DNA from 4 places in the Streptomyces sp. NBC_01224 genome. Region 3 is predicted to be linked to each of the others. Evidence: riboswitches for the same ligand, from Rfam matches in the RefSeq annotation. Region 3 holds a riboswitch; each other region holds the start of a gene.
What was found. Region 3 has a riboswitch for cyclic di-AMP ahead of OG609_RS24570 (transglycosylase family protein). Riboswitches for the same ligand answer to the same signal wherever they lie in the genome.
Positions count from the first base shown of each region.

Region 1: linked by a shared signal. The riboswitch ahead of OG609_RS09950 (M23 family metallopeptidase) and the one ahead of OG609_RS24570 (transglycosylase family protein) in region 3 are both predicted to bind cyclic di-AMP.
Region 2: linked by a shared signal. The riboswitch ahead of OG609_RS19315 (M23 family metallopeptidase) and the one ahead of OG609_RS24570 (transglycosylase family protein) in region 3 are both predicted to bind cyclic di-AMP.
Region 4: linked by a shared signal. The riboswitch ahead of OG609_RS02370 (transglycosylase SLT domain-containing protein) and the one ahead of OG609_RS24570 (transglycosylase family protein) in region 3 are both predicted to bind cyclic di-AMP.

Region 1 covers NZ_CP108529.1:2,360,409-2,364,596, forward strand. The annotation lists gene OG609_RS09945 (GntR family transcriptional regulator) at 1-490, opposite strand, end outside; gene OG609_RS09950 (M23 family metallopeptidase) at 719-1,519, opposite strand; cyclic di-AMP (ydaO/yuaA leader) riboswitch at 1,533-1,699, opposite strand; gene OG609_RS09955 (M16 family metallopeptidase) at 2,052-3,434, opposite strand; gene OG609_RS09960 (M16 family metallopeptidase) at 3,461-4,188, opposite strand, start outside.
Region 2 covers NZ_CP108529.1:4,367,874-4,372,061, reverse strand. The annotation lists gene OG609_RS19330 (SPFH domain-containing protein) at 1-268, shown strand, start outside; tRNA gene OG609_RS19325 (tRNA-Met) at 390-463, shown strand; gene OG609_RS19320 (PP2C family protein-serine/threonine phosphatase) at 778-1,866, shown strand; cyclic di-AMP (ydaO/yuaA leader) riboswitch at 2,202-2,354, shown strand; gene OG609_RS19315 (M23 family metallopeptidase) at 2,366-3,547, shown strand; gene OG609_RS19310 (aldo/keto reductase) at 3,688-4,188, shown strand, end outside.
Region 3 covers NZ_CP108529.1:5,469,374-5,473,561, reverse strand. The annotation lists gene OG609_RS24580 (FtsB family cell division protein) at 1-370, opposite strand, end outside; gene eno (phosphopyruvate hydratase) at 473-1,753, opposite strand; gene OG609_RS24570 (transglycosylase family protein) at 2,121-2,879, opposite strand; cyclic di-AMP (ydaO/yuaA leader) riboswitch at 2,883-3,054, opposite strand; gene OG609_RS24565 (transglycosylase family protein) at 3,354-4,188, opposite strand, start outside.
Region 4 covers NZ_CP108529.1:551,159-555,346, reverse strand. The annotation lists gene OG609_RS02380 (DUF305 domain-containing protein) at 1-6, shown strand, start outside; gene OG609_RS02375 (ABC-F family ATP-binding cassette domain-containing protein) at 110-1,771, opposite strand; cyclic di-AMP (ydaO/yuaA leader) riboswitch at 2,482-2,667, shown strand; gene OG609_RS02370 (transglycosylase SLT domain-containing protein) at 2,672-3,415, shown strand; gene OG609_RS02365 (DUF2461 family protein) at 3,551-4,188, opposite strand, start outside.

The sequences.
Region 1 (4,188 bases), 3.1 Mb from region 3:
CCGGCTGCTCGACCGTGTACATCCAGGCGATCTTGTGGCGGAGCTGGGTGAGCAGCGCGATCAGGCCGGGACTGCCGGAGGCCTGCGCCAACGTCTCGTGGAACCAGCCGCCCAGTGAGCGCAGGTCCTCCCCCTCGCCCCGCCGGGCCCGCTCCTGACCGAGCCTGACCAGACCGCGCAATACCTTGAGATGCGCCTCGGTGCGGCGCTGCGCGGCGCGCGCGGCACCCAGCGGCTCCAGCAGCATCCGGACCTCCAGGAGGTCGACGGCCTCCTGCTCGGTCGGCTCGGCGACGCAGGCGCCCGCGTGCCGGCGGGTTACCACGAAGCCCTCGGACTCCAGGGTGCGCAGCGCCTCCCGTACCGGAACACGGGAGACTCCGTAACGGCGCGCCAGCAACTCCTCGGTGAGCCGGCTTCCGCGTTCGAAAAAACCGGAGACGATGTCGTCACGGATTGCCGTGCATACCGAATGTGCCGGAATGCGCATGTCCGAACCTCCGCCTTAATCCCCGTGAAACACGGCCGACCGACGCCTGTTCTGCGACTCTATTGCAATGCGGCCGCATTTCCGATGCCGGGTGGAAATTCATGAATATCTTTTGGTCACAGGACGGTTCGGGGAGCAGGTACTGCGGGCGGGCGCGGAGGCCAGGCACGGCGAAGGCCCCGGCGCGCTGCCGGGGCCTTCGAAGGGGTGCTGCGGGTGGAGCGTCGGTCAGACGTTGACGCCGTGGGCGCGCAGGTACGCGACGGGGTCCATGTCGGAGCCGTACGACGGCGTGGTCCTGGCCTCGAAGTGAAGGTGCGGACCGGTGGAGTTGCCGGTCGAGCCGGAGAGGCCGATCTGCTGGCCCGCGCCGACGCTCTGGCCGACGGAGACGCCGATCGAGGAGAGGTGGCCGTACTGCGTGTACGTGCCGTCCGTCATCCGGAGCACGATGTTGTTGCCGTACGCGCCTCCCCAGCCGGCCTCGACGACCGTACCGGCTCCGACGGCGACGACGGAGCTGCCGGACGCGGCGTGGAAGTCGATGCCCGAGTGGCTGCCGGAGGACCAGAGCGAGCCGCTGGACTTGTAGCCGGTGGTGACGTACGAACCGGCGACCGGGAGCTGGAAGTAACCCAGGCGGGTGCGCTCGGCGGACCGGGCGGCGCGGGCCTTCTCGGCGCGTGCCTCGGCCGCGCGCTTCGCGTCGGCCTTGGCCTTCGCCTCGGCCTTCTTCTTGGCCTCGGCCTTTCGCTGCGCCTCCGCCTCCGCCTTCGCCTTCGCCGCGACATCGGCCTGGCGCTTCTGCGCGTCGGCCTGGGCGTCGATCTGGTCGGCGAGGGTGCCCTCAATGGCGATGACCTGGTTCAGACCGGTCTCGCTGACGGAGGAGTCCGCGGCGAGGGCCGGAGAGGCCATGCCGCCTATGACGCCGGTGGTGGCCAGAGCGGCGACGCCGGCGATCTTCGCGCTGCTGCGCGTCAGTCGGCTCGGGGCACGATGCTTCCCGGTGGCACGGGTGAACGCCATGGAGTGGCTGATCCTTTCCTTCCTTCTCGCCTACCGGGTTAGCTGACGGGTTCGGAGCAGGAAGGTCTCCTACGGACGCCCCGGCCTCATCCGGGCTCAGGCATCCGATTCACCCCAGGGACTGCATGGGTCCCCGGCTCCCCAGGCTCGCGCCTGACGGGGACTCGGCGATGACTGCCCGGTATGTCACGGATGCGGCATACGAGTGACGGACAGCCCAGCCGACGCTAAGCGGGGTCATTTACATTCACCAAACGGACAGGCCGTTTTGTAGCGCATCCCACAGGGCAGACAGGCAACCTCCCCACCAAAACGGAGAAAAAGGAAGACCTCGGCGAGATTTCGCTCACACGGGTCTTCCTTCTGTCCCGATGTGCGGACATATGACAGGTCAGTGGACCGGCCGTTGCCTTCGGTGCTTCGGTCGAACGTGAAAGTCGACCGGTGGACTGTCACACGCAACGGGCCGGGCGGGCGGGGGTCGCCCGCCTCGGCCCGGCCGGTCGTCCGGTGTCCACGACGGGTATGCCCGTCAGCCGGCGACCACCGACACCTCTCCGATGCCCAGGGCCCGGACCGGCTCCTCGATCTGTGACGCGTCACCGACGAGGATCGTGACCAGCCGGTCACCCGGGAAGGCGTTGACCACCGCAGCGGTCGCCTCGACCGTGCCGGTCTCCGCGAGCCGGGCGTACAACTGTGCCTGGTAGTCGTCCGGGAGGTGCTGCTCGACCTGGTCGGCGAGGGTGCCCGCGACCGAGGCCGCCGTCTCGAACTTCAGCGGTGCGACACCCACGAGGTTCTGCACGGCCGTCTCACGCTCTTCATCGGTCAGCCCCTCGGCCGCCAGGGTCCGCAGGACCGTCCACAGGTCCTTCAGCGCCGGTCCCGTGGACTCCGTGTCCACCGATCCGCTGATGGCGAGCATCGCGGCACCGGTCGCCCCCGAGGCGGAATCCGGGGCCGACGACCGCAGCACCTGGGCGAAGGCCCGTACGCCGTAGGTGTAGCCCTTCTCCTCGCGCAGCACACGGTCCAGCCGGGAGGTGAGCGTGCCGCCCAGGCAGTACGTGCCCAGCACCTGGGCCGGCCACACGCTGTCGTGCCGGTCGGCGCCGATCCGGCCGATCAGCAGCTGCGTCTGCACCGCGCCCGGACGGTCGACGATCACCACTCGGCCGGTGTCGTCGGCGGTGATCGGCGGGGCGGGCCGAGGCTCCGCGGTGTCTCCCGCCCAGTCGCCGAGGGTGTCGGCGAGCAGGGCGTCCAGGTCGATGCCGGTGAGGTCACCGACGACCACGGCGGTCGCCGTGGACGGCCGGACGTGGGCGTCGAAGAAGGCACGCACAGCCGCCGAGTCGATCCGCTCCACCGTCTCCTCGCTGCCCTGGCGCGGGCGCGACATCCGCGCCGCGGCCGGGAAGAGCTCCTTGGAGAGCTGCTTGGCGGCACGCCGGGCCGGGTTGGCCTGCTCGTGCGGGATCTCGTCGAGCCGGTTGCGTACCAGCCGTTCGATCTCGCTGTCGGCGAAGGCGGGCGCCCGCAACGCCTCGGCGACCAGCGCGAGCGCCTTGGCCAGCCGGGAGGCCGGGACCTCCAGGGAGACCCTGACGCCGGGGTGATCTGCGTGCGCGTCGAGGGTGGCGCCGCAGCGCTCCAGCTCGGCGGCGAACTCCTCGGCGGTGTGCTTGTCGGTGCCCTCGGACAGCGCCCGCGACATGATCGTGGCCACGCCGTCGAGGCCCTCGGGCTCGGCGTCCAGCGGGGCGTCGAGGAAGATCTCGACCGCCACGACCTGCTGGCCGGGGCGGTGGCAGCGCAGCACCGTGAGGCCGTTGGGCAGGGCGCCGCGCTCCGGCGCGGGGAAGGCCCAGGGGCGGGCAAGGCCGGGGGCCGGCTGCGGGTGGTACTGCATCGAAACTCCAGTCGCGGCAGCGTCGGTCACTTGTCCGCTCCTTCGTGCGCGTCGGTGTCGTCGGCGCCGTCGGCGCCGGTCTCGGTGTCCGCTGCGTCTGCGGGCTCGGCCGATTCGACCGGCTCGTAGACCAGCACCGCCCGGTTGTCGGGGCGCAGCTGGGCCTTGGCGGCCGCCTGGACCTCTGCCGCGGTGACATCGAGTACCCGCTGTACGGCGGTCAGGGCGAGCTGCGGGTCGCCGAACAGCACGGCGAACCGGCAGAGTTCGTCGGCGCGGCCCGCGACCGTACCAAGCCGGTCCAACCACTCGCGCTCCAACTGGGCCTGCGCACGTTCCATTTCCTCGGGCGTGGGGCCCTCGGCGGCGAACCGGGCAAGCTCCTCGTCGACCGCGGCCTCGATCTGCGGCACCTCTACGCCGCCGGACGTCTTGACGTCCAGCCAGCCGAGCGAGGGCGCACCGGCCAGCCGCAGCAGCCCGAACCCGGCCGCCACGGCCGTGCGGTCACGGCGGACCAGGCGGTTGTGCAGCCGCGACGACTCGCCGCCGCCGAGCACGGTCAGCGCGAGGTCTGCCGCGTCACATTCACGGGTGCCGTCGTGCGGCAGCCGGTAGGCGGCCATCAGCGCCCGCGCCGGAACCTCCTCGTGCACCTCTTCGCGCAGCTGCTCGCCGATGGTCTCGGGGAGCGTGCCGTCGCGCGGCGGCTGCTTGCCGTCGTGGGACGGGATGGAGCCGAAGTACTTCTCGA
Region 2 (4,188 bases), 1.1 Mb from region 3:
CGCCACCTCGCTGCGCGACGGCAACCAGGAGCTCATCGCGGCCAACCGCATCGTGGAGAACCTGCCCGCCCTGGCCGACGCGGCCGCCCGTGGCATGTCGGGGGCCGACCTCACCGTTCTCAACGGCACCAATGGTGTCAACGAGATGGCGGCGGGCGTGGTCAGCCAGGGGCTGGCGATCCTCCACTCGCTGCAGCGCGGCGCGAACCCGATGAAGCCCGCGGCGGTCGACGGGAAGGCCACTCCTCGCATCACCGAGACGAACTGAGGGGGCGGGGGCCACGCTGCTCGGCGTCACCACGCCGGGCACACGGGCCGGGCGCCGAGTGGCCATGATTCGCCGAGTGGTCATTCGCGCGCCGGACATGCCGTAGAGTTGTGTTTACCGACGCGGGGTGGAGCAGCTCGGTAGCTCGCTGGGCTCATAACCCAGAGGTCGCAGGTTCAAATCCTGTCCCCGCTACTGAAGAATCAGGCCCGGCACGCATGCAGCGTGCCGGGCCTGATTCATTTCCGCGTCGCGTTCCGGGGCGTGGCGCGACCGGCCTGCGGGCCCATGAAGGAGCAGGTCCGGGCGGTGTGTGAGCTGTACCACGTACGTACCCCCATTGGTCGATGCGGAGTCGCCGCACGGCTCCGCTCCGGCGAGCCTGGGGGTGGGGCGCGGTACCGTCCGCAGCCGCGCGCGTACCGGGCAGGAGACCACAGGTGTGGAAGCGGCTGAAGCGGCGCGGCAGACATGCCGAGGGTGGCACCCGTTCCCGGCGGTTCGTCCGCATGCTGCCCGCCCTGATGATCCTCGGTGGGCTGGTGTTCGATCTCCTCACCCCGCCGGTCTTCACCGCCATTCCGCTGTTCGTGGCGGCGCCGCTGATCGCCGCGCCGTTCTTCTCGCTGCGCAGCACCATCGGTACCGGCATTGCCTCGATGGTGGCCGTCACCTTGCTGCGGTGGTACAGCAACCCGTTGCCGTTGGTCGTGCCGTTGATCGAGCTGCTCACTCTGGCCACCGTCTCGGTCCTCGCGGTGGTGATCAACACGGTCGTACGGCGCGGCAATGAGCAACTGGCCTCCGCGCGGGTCATCGCGGAGACCGCCATGCGGGCGGTGCTGCCGAAGCCGTCCGACCGGATCGGCGGGCTGCATGTGGCGGCGCGGTACGAGGCGGCGCAGGCGGACGAGTTCGTCGGCGGCGACCTGTTCGCCGTGGCGGACACCCCGCAGGGGGTGCGCCTGGTGGTCGGGGACGTACGGGGGAAGGGGCTCGACGCCGTGGAGTCGGTGGCGGTGGTCATCGGGGCGTTCCGGGAGGCGGCCGAGCAGGAGCGCTCGCTGGAGGGCGTGGCGCAGCGGCTGGAGCGGGCGCTGGCGCGGGAGGGGGCGCGGGGCGGGCTGGACGCGGTCGAGGGCTTCATCACTGCCGTACTGGCCGAGATCCCGTCCGGAGTGTCCCGGGTGCGGATCGTCAACCGCGGTCATCCCGAGCCGATCCTGCTGCACCCGGACGGGGCGGTGGAGGTGCTGGGGTCCACGGTGCCCGCGCTACCGCTCGGGATGGACCTGGGGGTGTGGCCCGACCGGGCGGACGAGTGGGATCTGCCGACGGGGACGACCCTGCTCCTCTACACCGACGGCCTCTCCGAGGCACGGAACGCCGATGGGGTCTTCTACGACCCGGCGGCCCGGTTGCGCGGGCGGATCTTTCCGGGGCCCGAGGAGCTGCTGTCCGCGCTGACCGATGACGTGCGGCTGCACACGGGCGGTGAGACGACCGACGACATGGCGCTGCTCGCGGTCGTACGTCCCGCGGAGGGGCAGCCGGACCGGCGCAGGACCGTGAAGATCGTGGGCCTGGAAACGGCGTGACGGGTAGGGCGGGTGCTTCGCGTGAATCGGGTGCCTCGTGCGGGCCGGGTGGCTCGTGCGGGTCGGGTGTTTGGCGCGGCCCGGGGCGCGGCCTTGTGCGCGCGATGCCACCGTACGTAACCGAAAGGCGTCGCTCCGCATAACATTTGACGCAACGTCAGGAACCGGGTAATGACTGAGGGGCGATCAACTCGTCCGATTCCACCCGGTTGTGTCCCGTAAAGTCCAGGCCAAAGACCTGAACGATCAGTGGGAACAGCTTGGAATCAGGCCCGTGTGTCTATTAACGTTCGATAACGCAGCGCGGTCGTCCCAGCCGTCGTCAGTGGCGGCACCGTGCGCGAGCGCCGAATTCCGCAAGGGAACCGGGGAACCACCTACATGGGGTGAATCGGACACCTGTGTCTCGTGAGAGGCAGAGGGGCCCGTAGGAGACCTTCCTGCTCCGAACCCGTCAGCTAACCCGGTAGGCGAGAAGGAAGGAAAGGAGTGCGCCCCCGTGGCGTCCAACAAGCCTGCCCCCGAGGCCCCCTCTCGGTTCAACCCCGAGTTCAGTTCCGACTTCGGCGCCGACTTCGGATCCGATTTCGGCTCCGACTACGGAACCGCTGGGACGGGAACGGCGTTCGGCGCCGAGACGGGCGGCGACTTCGCCGGTGAGTTCGGCAGCGAATTCCGCGCCGACGGCAACAGTGAGCCCGACAGAAGCTGGGACGAGTGGAATCCCACCGAGGAGTCCGTCCGCCCCGTACGCGGCAAGCACCGCGTCGCCAAGCAGCGCAACGGACTTGCCCGTAGCTCCACGGTGCTCGGGGTCGGTGTCATCGCGGCAGTCGGCGCGGGCGGCATGGCCACCGCGCAGAGCAAGCCGCCGGTCTCCATCTCCCTTCCCGACTCCATCTCGGACAACCTCCCCGACGCCAAGTCCCTTCCCGGCGTGGGCTCCCTGTTCTCCGGTGAGTCCGAGGCCGACAAGGCCGAAGCCGCCGCCGCTGCCGCCCCGCTCACCACCGCCGGCCTCACCGCCGCCGAGGCCGAGCAGGGCACGACGGACGCGGGCGAGGCACTCCGGGCCCGCATCCTCCAGCAGGCCGAGCAGCAGCAGGACGCCGCCGACGCCGAGGCCAAGGCGGCGCAGGAGAAGGCGGCCGCGGAGAAGGCCGCCGCCGAGGCCAAGAAGCAGCAGGACGCGGCCGAGGCCAAGGCCGCCGCCGAGAAGAAGAAGGCGGAGGCGGAAGCCAAGGCGAAGGCCGAGGCCCTGCGGCTCGCCAAGCTCGCCGCCAGCTACGCCATCCCGACCTCCTCGTACACGATCACCTCGACCTTCGGCCAGGCCGGCTCGATGTGGTCCTCCGGCTACCACACCGGCCTCGACTTCGCGGCGCCGACCGGCACCCCGATCAAGGCCGTACACGGCGGCACCATCAAGTCGGCAGGCTGGTCCGGTTCGTACGGCTACCGCACGGTGCTGGAGCTCGACGACGGTACGGAGCTGTGGTTCTGCCACCAGTCCTCGATCGGCGTCAGTGTCGGCCAGAAGGTCACCACCGGTGAGACCATCGGCCGGGTCGGCGCGACCGGCAATGTCACGGGCGCGCACCTCCACCTGGAGGTCCACACCCCCGACGGTACGGGCATCGACCCGATGGCCTGGCTGCGCGACAAGGGCCTCAATCCCTGATCCGCCGGCCGCCTCCCGGCCTTCGTGATCCGAGCCGGTTCACAGGCCGTTGAACCCCGGCAGTCCTGACGCTCACCCCCCGACGTCAGGGCTGCCGGTCTGCCGGAATAGCGGACTCGCCGGAATCCGTTGATCTGGATATGACTTCTCTTCGTAAGCTGGGCCCTTCCGACCTTCAGGTCTTCCCGCTCGCCCTGGGCGGCAACGTCTTCGGCTGGACCGCCGACGAGGCGCAGTCGTTCACCGTGCTGGACGCCTACGCCGCGGCGGGCGGCAACTTCATCGACACCGCCGACGCCTACTCCGCCTGGATCCCGGGCAACGAGGGCGGCGAGTCGGAGACCGTCATCGGCAAGTGGCTCGCGGCACGCTCCAACCGTTCCGACATCGTGGTTGCCACCAAGGTCGGCGCCCACCCCTCGTACAAGGGTCTGTCCGCCGCGAACATCAAGGCCGCGGCCGAGGAGTCGCTGCGCCGGCTCGGCACCGACCACATCGATCTGTACTACACGCACTTCGACGACGAGACCGTCCCGGTCGAGGAGATCATCACCGCCCTCGATCAGCTGGTGAAGGAGGGCAAGGTCCGGGAGATCGGCGCCTCCAACATCAGCCCCGAGCGGCTCCAGGCGTCCCTGGAC
Region 3 (4,188 bases):
CGACCACCGTGTAACCGGTCTCCCCGGGGAGAAGGTAGTGCAGGTGCTTGCGGGCCAGCTGCCTGATGTACGCATCGTCCTGGAGGCGCGCCTTCTCGTCGCGCAGCTCCTCGGTGCGGGCCGCGGCCTCCTGCGCCATACGCTCCTGGTCGGCGATCTCGTCCCGCTGCGACACGTACTGCCGCATCGGGTACGCGAGCGCGACCACCAGGGAGCAGACGACGAGGGCGAGGAAGGCCGCCCGGCCGGTGAGCCGGGAGCGGCGGGCCTGACGGCGGCTCTGCGACCGGTAGACGCGGGCGGCGGTCTGCTCGCCGAGCAGCCGCAGCCGGGTCGCGGTGGAGAACCGGTCCCGGTCCTTCGCGGCCATGTGTCCGCCTCCCCATTACGCACGTCCGTCCCCGCACACGGTACGGGACCGAGTGCGGGGACGGACGGAGGCCGGGGCCTTCGGCCCTCGAAGGGCCGGTGCTCAGCCCTTGAAACGCGGGAACGCCGAGCGGCCCGCGTACACCGCGGCGTCGTCGAGGATCTCCTCGATGCGCAGCAGCTGGTTGTACTTGGCGACGCGGTCCGAGCGGGCCGGGGCGCCGGTCTTGATCTGACCGCAGTTCACCGCGACGGCGAGGTCGGCGATGGTGACGTCCTCGGTCTCGCCGGAGCGGTGGGACATCATGCACTTGAAGCCGTTGCGCTGGGCCAGCTCGACGGCGTCCAGGGTCTCGGTCAGCGAACCGATCTGGTTGACCTTGACGAGCAGGGCGTTGGCGGAGCCCTCCTCGATGCCGCGGGCCAGACGCTCCGGGTTGGTGACGAACAGGTCGTCGCCGACGATCTGCACCTTGGCGCCGAGCTTCTCGGTGATGACGTTCCAGCCGGCCCAGTCGTCCTCGTACAGCGGGTCCTCGATGGAGACCAGCGGATACGCGGAGACGAGCTCCTCGTAGTACTCGGTCATCTCGGCGGCCGAGCGGGACTTGCCCTCGAACTCGTACTTGCCGTCCTTGTAGAACTCGGACGCGGCGACGTCGAGCGCGAGCGCGATGTCCTTGCCCGGGGCGTAGCCGGCTTCCTTGATGGCCTCGAGGATGAGGTCGAGGGCGGCGCGGTTCGACTCCAGGTTCGGCGCGAAGCCGCCCTCGTCGCCGAGACCGGTCGAAAGACCCTTGGTCTTCAGGACCTTCTTCAGCGTGTGGTAGACCTCGGCGCCCCAGCGCAGGGCCTCGGAGAAGGACTCCGCACCGATCGGGGCGATCATGAACTCCTGGATGTCCACGTTGGAGTCGGCGTGCGACCCACCGTTGAGGATGTTCATCATCGGGACGGGCAGCAGGTGCGCGTTCGGGCCACCGAGGTAGCGGAACAGCGGCAGGTCCGAGGCCTCGGAGGCGGCGTGGGCGACGGCCAGCGAGACGCCGAGGATGGCGTTGGCGCCGAGCGAGCCCTTGTTCTCGGTGGCGTCCAGATCGAACATCGCCTGGTCGATCAGCCGCTGCTCGGTCGCGTCGTAGCCGACGAGCTCCGGGCCGATCTGCTCGATCACGGCGAGGACGGCCTTCTCGACGCCCTTGCCCTGGTATCGGTTGGGGTCACCGTCGCGAAGCTCAATGGCCTCGAACGCACCGGTGGAGGCGCCGGACGGCACGGCAGCACGACCCGTGCTGCCGTCGTCGAGGCCAACCTCGACCTCGACCGTGGGGTTCCCCCGGGAGTCGAGGATTTCCCGGGCTACGACGACGTCGATGGACGGCACGAGGCATCTCCTTCTGGGATATGACACTGATTGTGCAGGGTCACTTTGGCCTTGCGACAAGAGCCTAACCGGCCCGGCCCGCTCAGTCGGACGACCGCCCGTCCCCTGGGACGAAAAAGGACCCAAGAGCGCGCATTGCCGGGCAAACGGTCAGAATTTTACTGATCAGTAACTACAACAGTTGAACGATCACCCATAGTCGGCGCCCCCTGTGCGACAGGCGTCGCTCCCTCTGCACAGAGGGAGCGACGCGCCGCACATGGAGCCGGGGCGTCGGGCAGAGGTGACGCGTCACGCAGAAACCCCGGCCCGGCGCATACGGGGGATTGCGCGCCGGGCCGGGGTGCTCGGGGGGAGTGAGCCTGAACTACTTCGTCAGGTGGAGCTGCTGACCCGGGTAGATCAGGTCGGCGTCCTTGACGATGTCCTTGTTCAGCTCGAACAGCTGCTGCCAACCGCCCTTGACCTTGCGGTCGGCGGCGATCTTGCTCAGGGAGTCACCGGAGGCGACCTTGTACTCGCCGTCGCCCTTCTTGACCTTCTCGCCGGTCGGGGTGGTGACGGTCTTCTTCGACTCGGCCTGCGGGGCGACGGAGCGGTCCGAGCGGGAGGCGGCCGGGGCCTCGGTACGCGCGGTCTTCTCCGGCTGGGCCTGCTGCTTCGGCGCGGCCGGAGTGCTCTTCTGCTCGGTGGCGTTGGAGCTGGAGGTGGAGTTCGAGGAGGAGCCGGTGTCGACGCCCGGGTCGACACCGTCGTTGGTCAGGTTGCCGGCACCGGCGCAGCCCCAGGCACCCGGACCCTGCATGTCGAGGAGCTTCTCGGCGGTGGCGATCTGCTGAGCCTTGGTGGCCAGGTCGGCACGGGGGGCGTACTGCGTACCACCGGCGGCGGCCCAGCTGGACTGCGAGAACTGCAGACCGCCGTAGTAGCCGTTGCCGGTGTTGATGGACCAGTTGCCACCGGACTCGCACTGGGCGACGGCGTCCCAGGTGGCGACAGAGGCGGCGGAGGCGCCGGTCGCGCCCATCAGCGGTACGGCGACAGCGGTACCGGCGACACCGGCGAGCGTGGCGATACGGACGGCCTTGGACGGGCGGCGGTGCTTGCCCTTGCTGGAAAACAGCATGGAACTTCTCCTCACCGACGCCTACGAGGTGAGCTGTCGGGTTCGGGCCAAGTGAGTTGCCCGGTCGCACGTCCTAGCACGCGACTTCACCCCAAGCCGGTCCTGATGCGTCTTTCGACGATCGGGCCCGGCGCTTACCTGGGTCCCCCGCTCCTGCCTACGGCGCTTTACGCGTCTGTTCCCTTCGACCGACGGCAGGATTCGGCGTGACGGTCGACGGGGCCCGCGGTGCGAGCGGTTCCGACCGTAAACATACGCAACCCTCACATTCAAAGACGGACACATCCGACAATCTTCCCCTACTTGCATCTGAGGAACCGTCGTTTCCGCAGGTGGGAGCGGTGCGGAAGGGTCACCCGGGCGCGACACGCCAGTTGACGCAAAGAGACCCATGTCTCACTTACACATAAGCGGACATAGGCCTCTGAACTACCCCTGTTTTTGGGGCTCTTTTAGCCGATTTTCAGACTGCCCTCACTCGGCCTTCACGTCGAGGTCGAGGCTCTGGCCAGGGAGGATGAGGTCCGGATCGGAGCCGACGGCATCCTTGTTGGCCTCATAGAGCGCGGGCCAGCCACCGGGAACCTTCTGTGCGTCAGCAATCGCCCAGAGGTTGTCGCCGGGGTGCACGGTGTACGTACCGTCGGCAGCCGAAGCGCCCGCGTCGCGCGCGTCGGCGTCACCGCGGGAGGCATGGCGGCCCGACTCGCGGTCACCGCCGTTCGCGTCCCGGCTCCCTTCGGGGGCCGGTGCGCCGCGGTGCTTGCCGGCGACGCCACCGGACGAATCGGATGAGCCGGATGAATCGGGTATCCCGGAGGGCGAAGTGGCCGACGCACTGGCCGAAGGCTTCGCAGACGCCTTGGCCTTGCCGGCCGACTTGCCGGCGCCGTTCGAGCCCTTCGAGCCGCCCTTGCCGCCCGAGACCCTGTCCGACGGCGTGGCGTCATCGGACGGGGCCGCCGACGCGCCGTCAGCCCGCCCCGCGCTCTGCGTCGGCTCGGAGGAGGGCGCGGAACCCGGGTCGACACCCGGCAGCGTCCCGTCCACCGCGAGGCCGGAGATGACCGCACAGCTGGGCCACGCCTGCGGACCCTTGTCGTCCAGGACCTTCTCCGCCACGGCTATCTGCTGCGCGCGGCTGGCGAGGTCGGCACGCGGGGCGTACGTGTCGCCGCCGTACGCCTTCCAGGTCTCCTGCGAGAACTGCAGACCGCCGTAGAAGCCGTTGCCGAGGTCGGCGCTCCACATGCCGCCGCTCTCGCACTCGGCCACCCGGTCCCAGGTCGTGGTGTCGGCCGCGTGCGCA
Region 4 (4,188 bases), 4.9 Mb from region 3:
CTCTGACCCTCGACAGGGGGTGCGGGCCTTCGTCATGCTGAAGGCCCGCACCCCCTCCCGTACGTCCGAGGGGCCGGACGAGCCCGGCCTCTCGGAGATACGCGGCCGCTCAGTCCGCTTCCGGTGTTGCGAGCAGGTCGCCCACCTCCTCCGCGGTGGTGTCCCGGAGCTCCTCCGCGAGGAGCAGCCAGCGGGTGATGCCGACCGATTCGAGGAACGGCAGGTCGTGGCCGGCGATCAGCAGCGCACCCTCGTAGGACTCAAGTGCGCTGGTCAGCTGTCGCACGCTGGCGATGTCGAGATTGTTGGTCGGCTCGTCCAGCATCAGCAGCTGCGGGGCCGGTGCGGCGAGCATCGTCGCCGCGAGCGCGGCACGGAAGCGTTCCCCGCCCGAGAGGGTGCCCGCCGGTTGTTCCGCGCGTTTCCCCTGGAACAAGAAGCGCGCGAGCTGGGAGCGGATGTGGTTGTCGGCGACCCCGGGAGCCATGCGGGTGACGTTCGCCGCGACGCTCAGCTCCTCGTCCAGCACATCCAGCCGCTGTGGAAGGAACCGCAGCGGTACGAAAGTCCTGGCCTCGCCGGACAGCGGAGCCAGCTCGCCGGTGAGGGTGCGCAGCAGTGTCGTCTTGCCGGCGCCGTTGCGCCCGACGAGCGCGATCCGTTCGGGCCCGTGTACATGGAGGTTGCCCTCGTACAGCCGACCGAACCGGGGACGCAGTTCGTGCAGGCTCAGCACGGTGCGTCCGGTGGGAACGGCGGTGTGGGGAAGGCTGACTCGGATCTCGGCGTCGTTACGGATCGCGTCCGCGGCCTCTTCGCGGCGCTCGCGCGCCTCACTCAGCCGGTCCTCCTGGAGGCCGCGAAGCTTGCCCGCCGACTCCTGTGCGGACCGCTTCCGCGCGCCGGCGAGGATCTTCGGGAGCCGCCGCTCGGCCTCGATCTTCCTGCCGTGCCGCTGGCGGCGCGCCAGCTTCACATGGGTCTCCTCCAGCTCGCGCTTCTGCCGGCGTACGTCGGCCTCGGCGGCCCGCAACATCCGCCCGGCGGCTTCCTGTTCGGTGGCCAGGGCTTCTTCGTAGGCGGACCAGCCGCCTCCGTACCAGTTCACGGATCCGGAGCGCAGTTCGGCGATGCGGTCCACGCGCTCCAGCAGTTCGAGATCGTGGCTCACCACGACGAGGACACCGGAGCGCCAGGAGTCGACGGCCTCGTAGAGCCTGCGGCGAGCGAACACATCGAGGTTGTTGGTCGGTTCGTCCAGCAGGAGAACGTCGGGATGCTCCAGCAGCAGTGCGGCCAGGCGCAGCAGGACGGTCTCCCCGCCGGACATCTGGCCTACGGTGCGGTCCAGTTCGACATCGCCGAGTCCGAGTGACCCCAGTGTCGCGAGGGCTCGTTCCTCGACGTCCCAGTCGTCGCCGATCGTCTCGAAGTGTTTCTCGTCCACATCCCCGGCTTCGATGGCGCGCAGCGCATTGCGCCGTCCGGCGATGCCCAGGGCCTCGTCCACACGCAGGCTCGTGTCGAGGGTGATGTTCTGAGGGAGGTGGGCGAGGCTGCCGCCGACGGTCACCGAGCCCTGGGACGGGCGCAGTTGGCCGGCCAGAAGTCGCAGCAGTGTCGACTTGCCCGCGCCGTTGGTCCCGACGAGACCGGTGCGGCCGCGGCCGATGCTGAGGGAGAGCCCGTCGAAGACGGTCGTGCCGTCCGGCCACTGGAAGGACAGGGCGGAGCAGGTGAGAGAGGCGCTGGGGGCGGTGGGTGTCGCCATGGTGATCCTCGCAGTCGCAAGCGCGGTGAACGGGGGCTTCGTATGCGAGCACCACGCAGCGACCGAACCGGGAGGGAGGTGCGGCGGTCCGAAAGATCGAGGGACGGCTCATGCACCGAGGTCGCATCCACGCGGGGTCACGGGCAGGACTGAACACTGCCACTGCGTGACGGGCGTACGGCCGGAGCCGTACGGCGCGATGATCGCGAACCTCAGATGCGCAACGTCCACCTCTATCGGAGACAACAGAGCCGTTGAAAACGATAACGACCCGGAGGACGAATGGCAAAGCCTCGATGTCGTGCGGGGGAGTGCGACGAGCGGCCCGCGGGCCGCTTCGCCAGGAGACCGGAGGCCATGGAGTCCCGGCGGATGCGATCGGCCCGAGAGACATCCGGATCGCATGTAAATGTTCCAGTATGGGCGATTTGCTTAGAAGTGATCCCTTGGTTAATAAAGAGGAATTTGGGGAGAATTGCGACCCTTGAATGCTGACCAAATTGCCCCTTTTGTGGATCCCGTGGTGTGAGTCACGTTAAGAGTTCAAGACGCCGTGGCGCGCTGTCCGGTTCCCTTCTGTGCAAGGAAATTTGGCTTCGCGGTGTGAGGTGGATTACTGCCAATTCCGCGGTTTGATCTTGCAAATGAATTGTGATCCAAAAATAGGGGCTTGTTCCCTTCGGTGTTTCTCGCCTACGGTCACCGTCAATCCGGACGGAACGCCGAATCCTGCCGCCGTCCGGCAATCCGACCACTCATGGACGGCAGGAGCGGGGGACCCAGGTAAGCCGCCGATCCGGTATCCGGAACGGCTCGGGGCGAAGCCGCATTCGCGTGCGACCGGACATCTCCAGTCCGAACCCGACAGCTCACCTCGTAGGCGACGGAGAGGAATTCGCTATGTCTGCAACGGGTATCCACCGTCGTCGCAAGTCCACTTCGCTGACCCGTGGTCTCATCGCCGCGACCACGGGCGGAGCCGCTCTCGTGCTTCCGCTGGTCGGTGCCGGCTTCGCCTCGGCAGCGCCGGTGCAGTCCGCCACCGCCGAAAAGGCTGCGGCGTCGACCGTCGCCACCGTCAAGGAAAAGACCGCGCAGAAGGATGCGCCCACCATCTATTCCGTGATCGCGGGCGATACCCTTTCCAAGATCGCGCGGGAGCATTCACTCAGTGGTGGCTGGCAGAAGCTGTACGAGGACAATCGAGAGATCGTCGGCGACAACCCCGCAGGGATTCGCCCGGGCATGAAGCTGACAATCGGTGCCCAGGCCGAGTCCAAGACTTCCGCCACTGCCGCACCGGCCGCGAAGGCTGCGACGTACACGAACGACCTGGACGGCTGGATCAAGCAGTCGCTGGCCGTCATGGCCAAGCACAGCATCCCCGGCAGCTACGACGGAATCCACCGCAACGTCATGCGCGAGTCGTCCGGCAACCCCCTGGCCATCAACAACTGGGACTCGAACGCCGCCAAGGGCACGCCGTCCAAGGGCCTCCTCCAGATCATCGACCCCACGTTCCGTGCCTACCACGTGCCCGGTACGTCGATGGACAGCTACGACCCGATCGCCAACATCACCGCAGCGTGCAACTACGCCGCCGACAAGTACGGCTCCATCGACAACGTGTTCGGGGCCTACTGACGCACAGCAGCGCCGATGGCGGTTCAGTACCGAAGGGTGGCGAGGGGCCGAACAGGCCCCTCGGGAGGGACCACACCCGCCGGTCACGGACCGCCTTTCGGTCGCTCACCGCGGGGACGGCATGCGGAGGCGACGCTAGACGGCGTGCCGGCGGGAACCGGGAACCGTCACATGGCCGGCGAGCCAGGAGAGCAGGGGCTCCAACTCCTCCGCCGCTCGGAGCACGGCGTCGAGCAACGCCGGCGTGTGCTGCGCGCAGTCCCCGCCGAGCGGACGGGCAGCGGAGACCGAGCGGTACCGGAGCAGGTCGGCGCGGGGATGGCCGGCGTCATGGCCACGTGGCATGCGCTTCATGGTGTCGCCGGTGATCTCGTACCCCCGGGCCCCCAGCGCCTCGATGGCGCGCACCAGATCGGGGCCGCTGTCCTGCGCGGCAACGGCCGTACGGAACAACGGGACCTGCCCCGGGTCCGGGTAGGTCCAGCCGCCCTTGATCCGGAGCCCGTCGAGGTCGAAGCGGAGCCCGATCTCGACGTTGCGTGCGATCCGGATCACCGCCACTTGGTGCTGCCACCACCACGGATCCTTGCGGAACCCCCAGACGGAGAAGTCTTCGTAGGCCTGGTCCGCGTCGGCCACATCGTTCAGCAACGCGATCATGGGCTGCCGTACGAGACGCTCCCGTTCCTTGCGGCGCTGTTCGCGAGCTTCTTGCGAGGGCATGCCCTCCAACTGCAGGAGCAGCTCGAACGCTTGCTCTGTCCAGCCGCTGA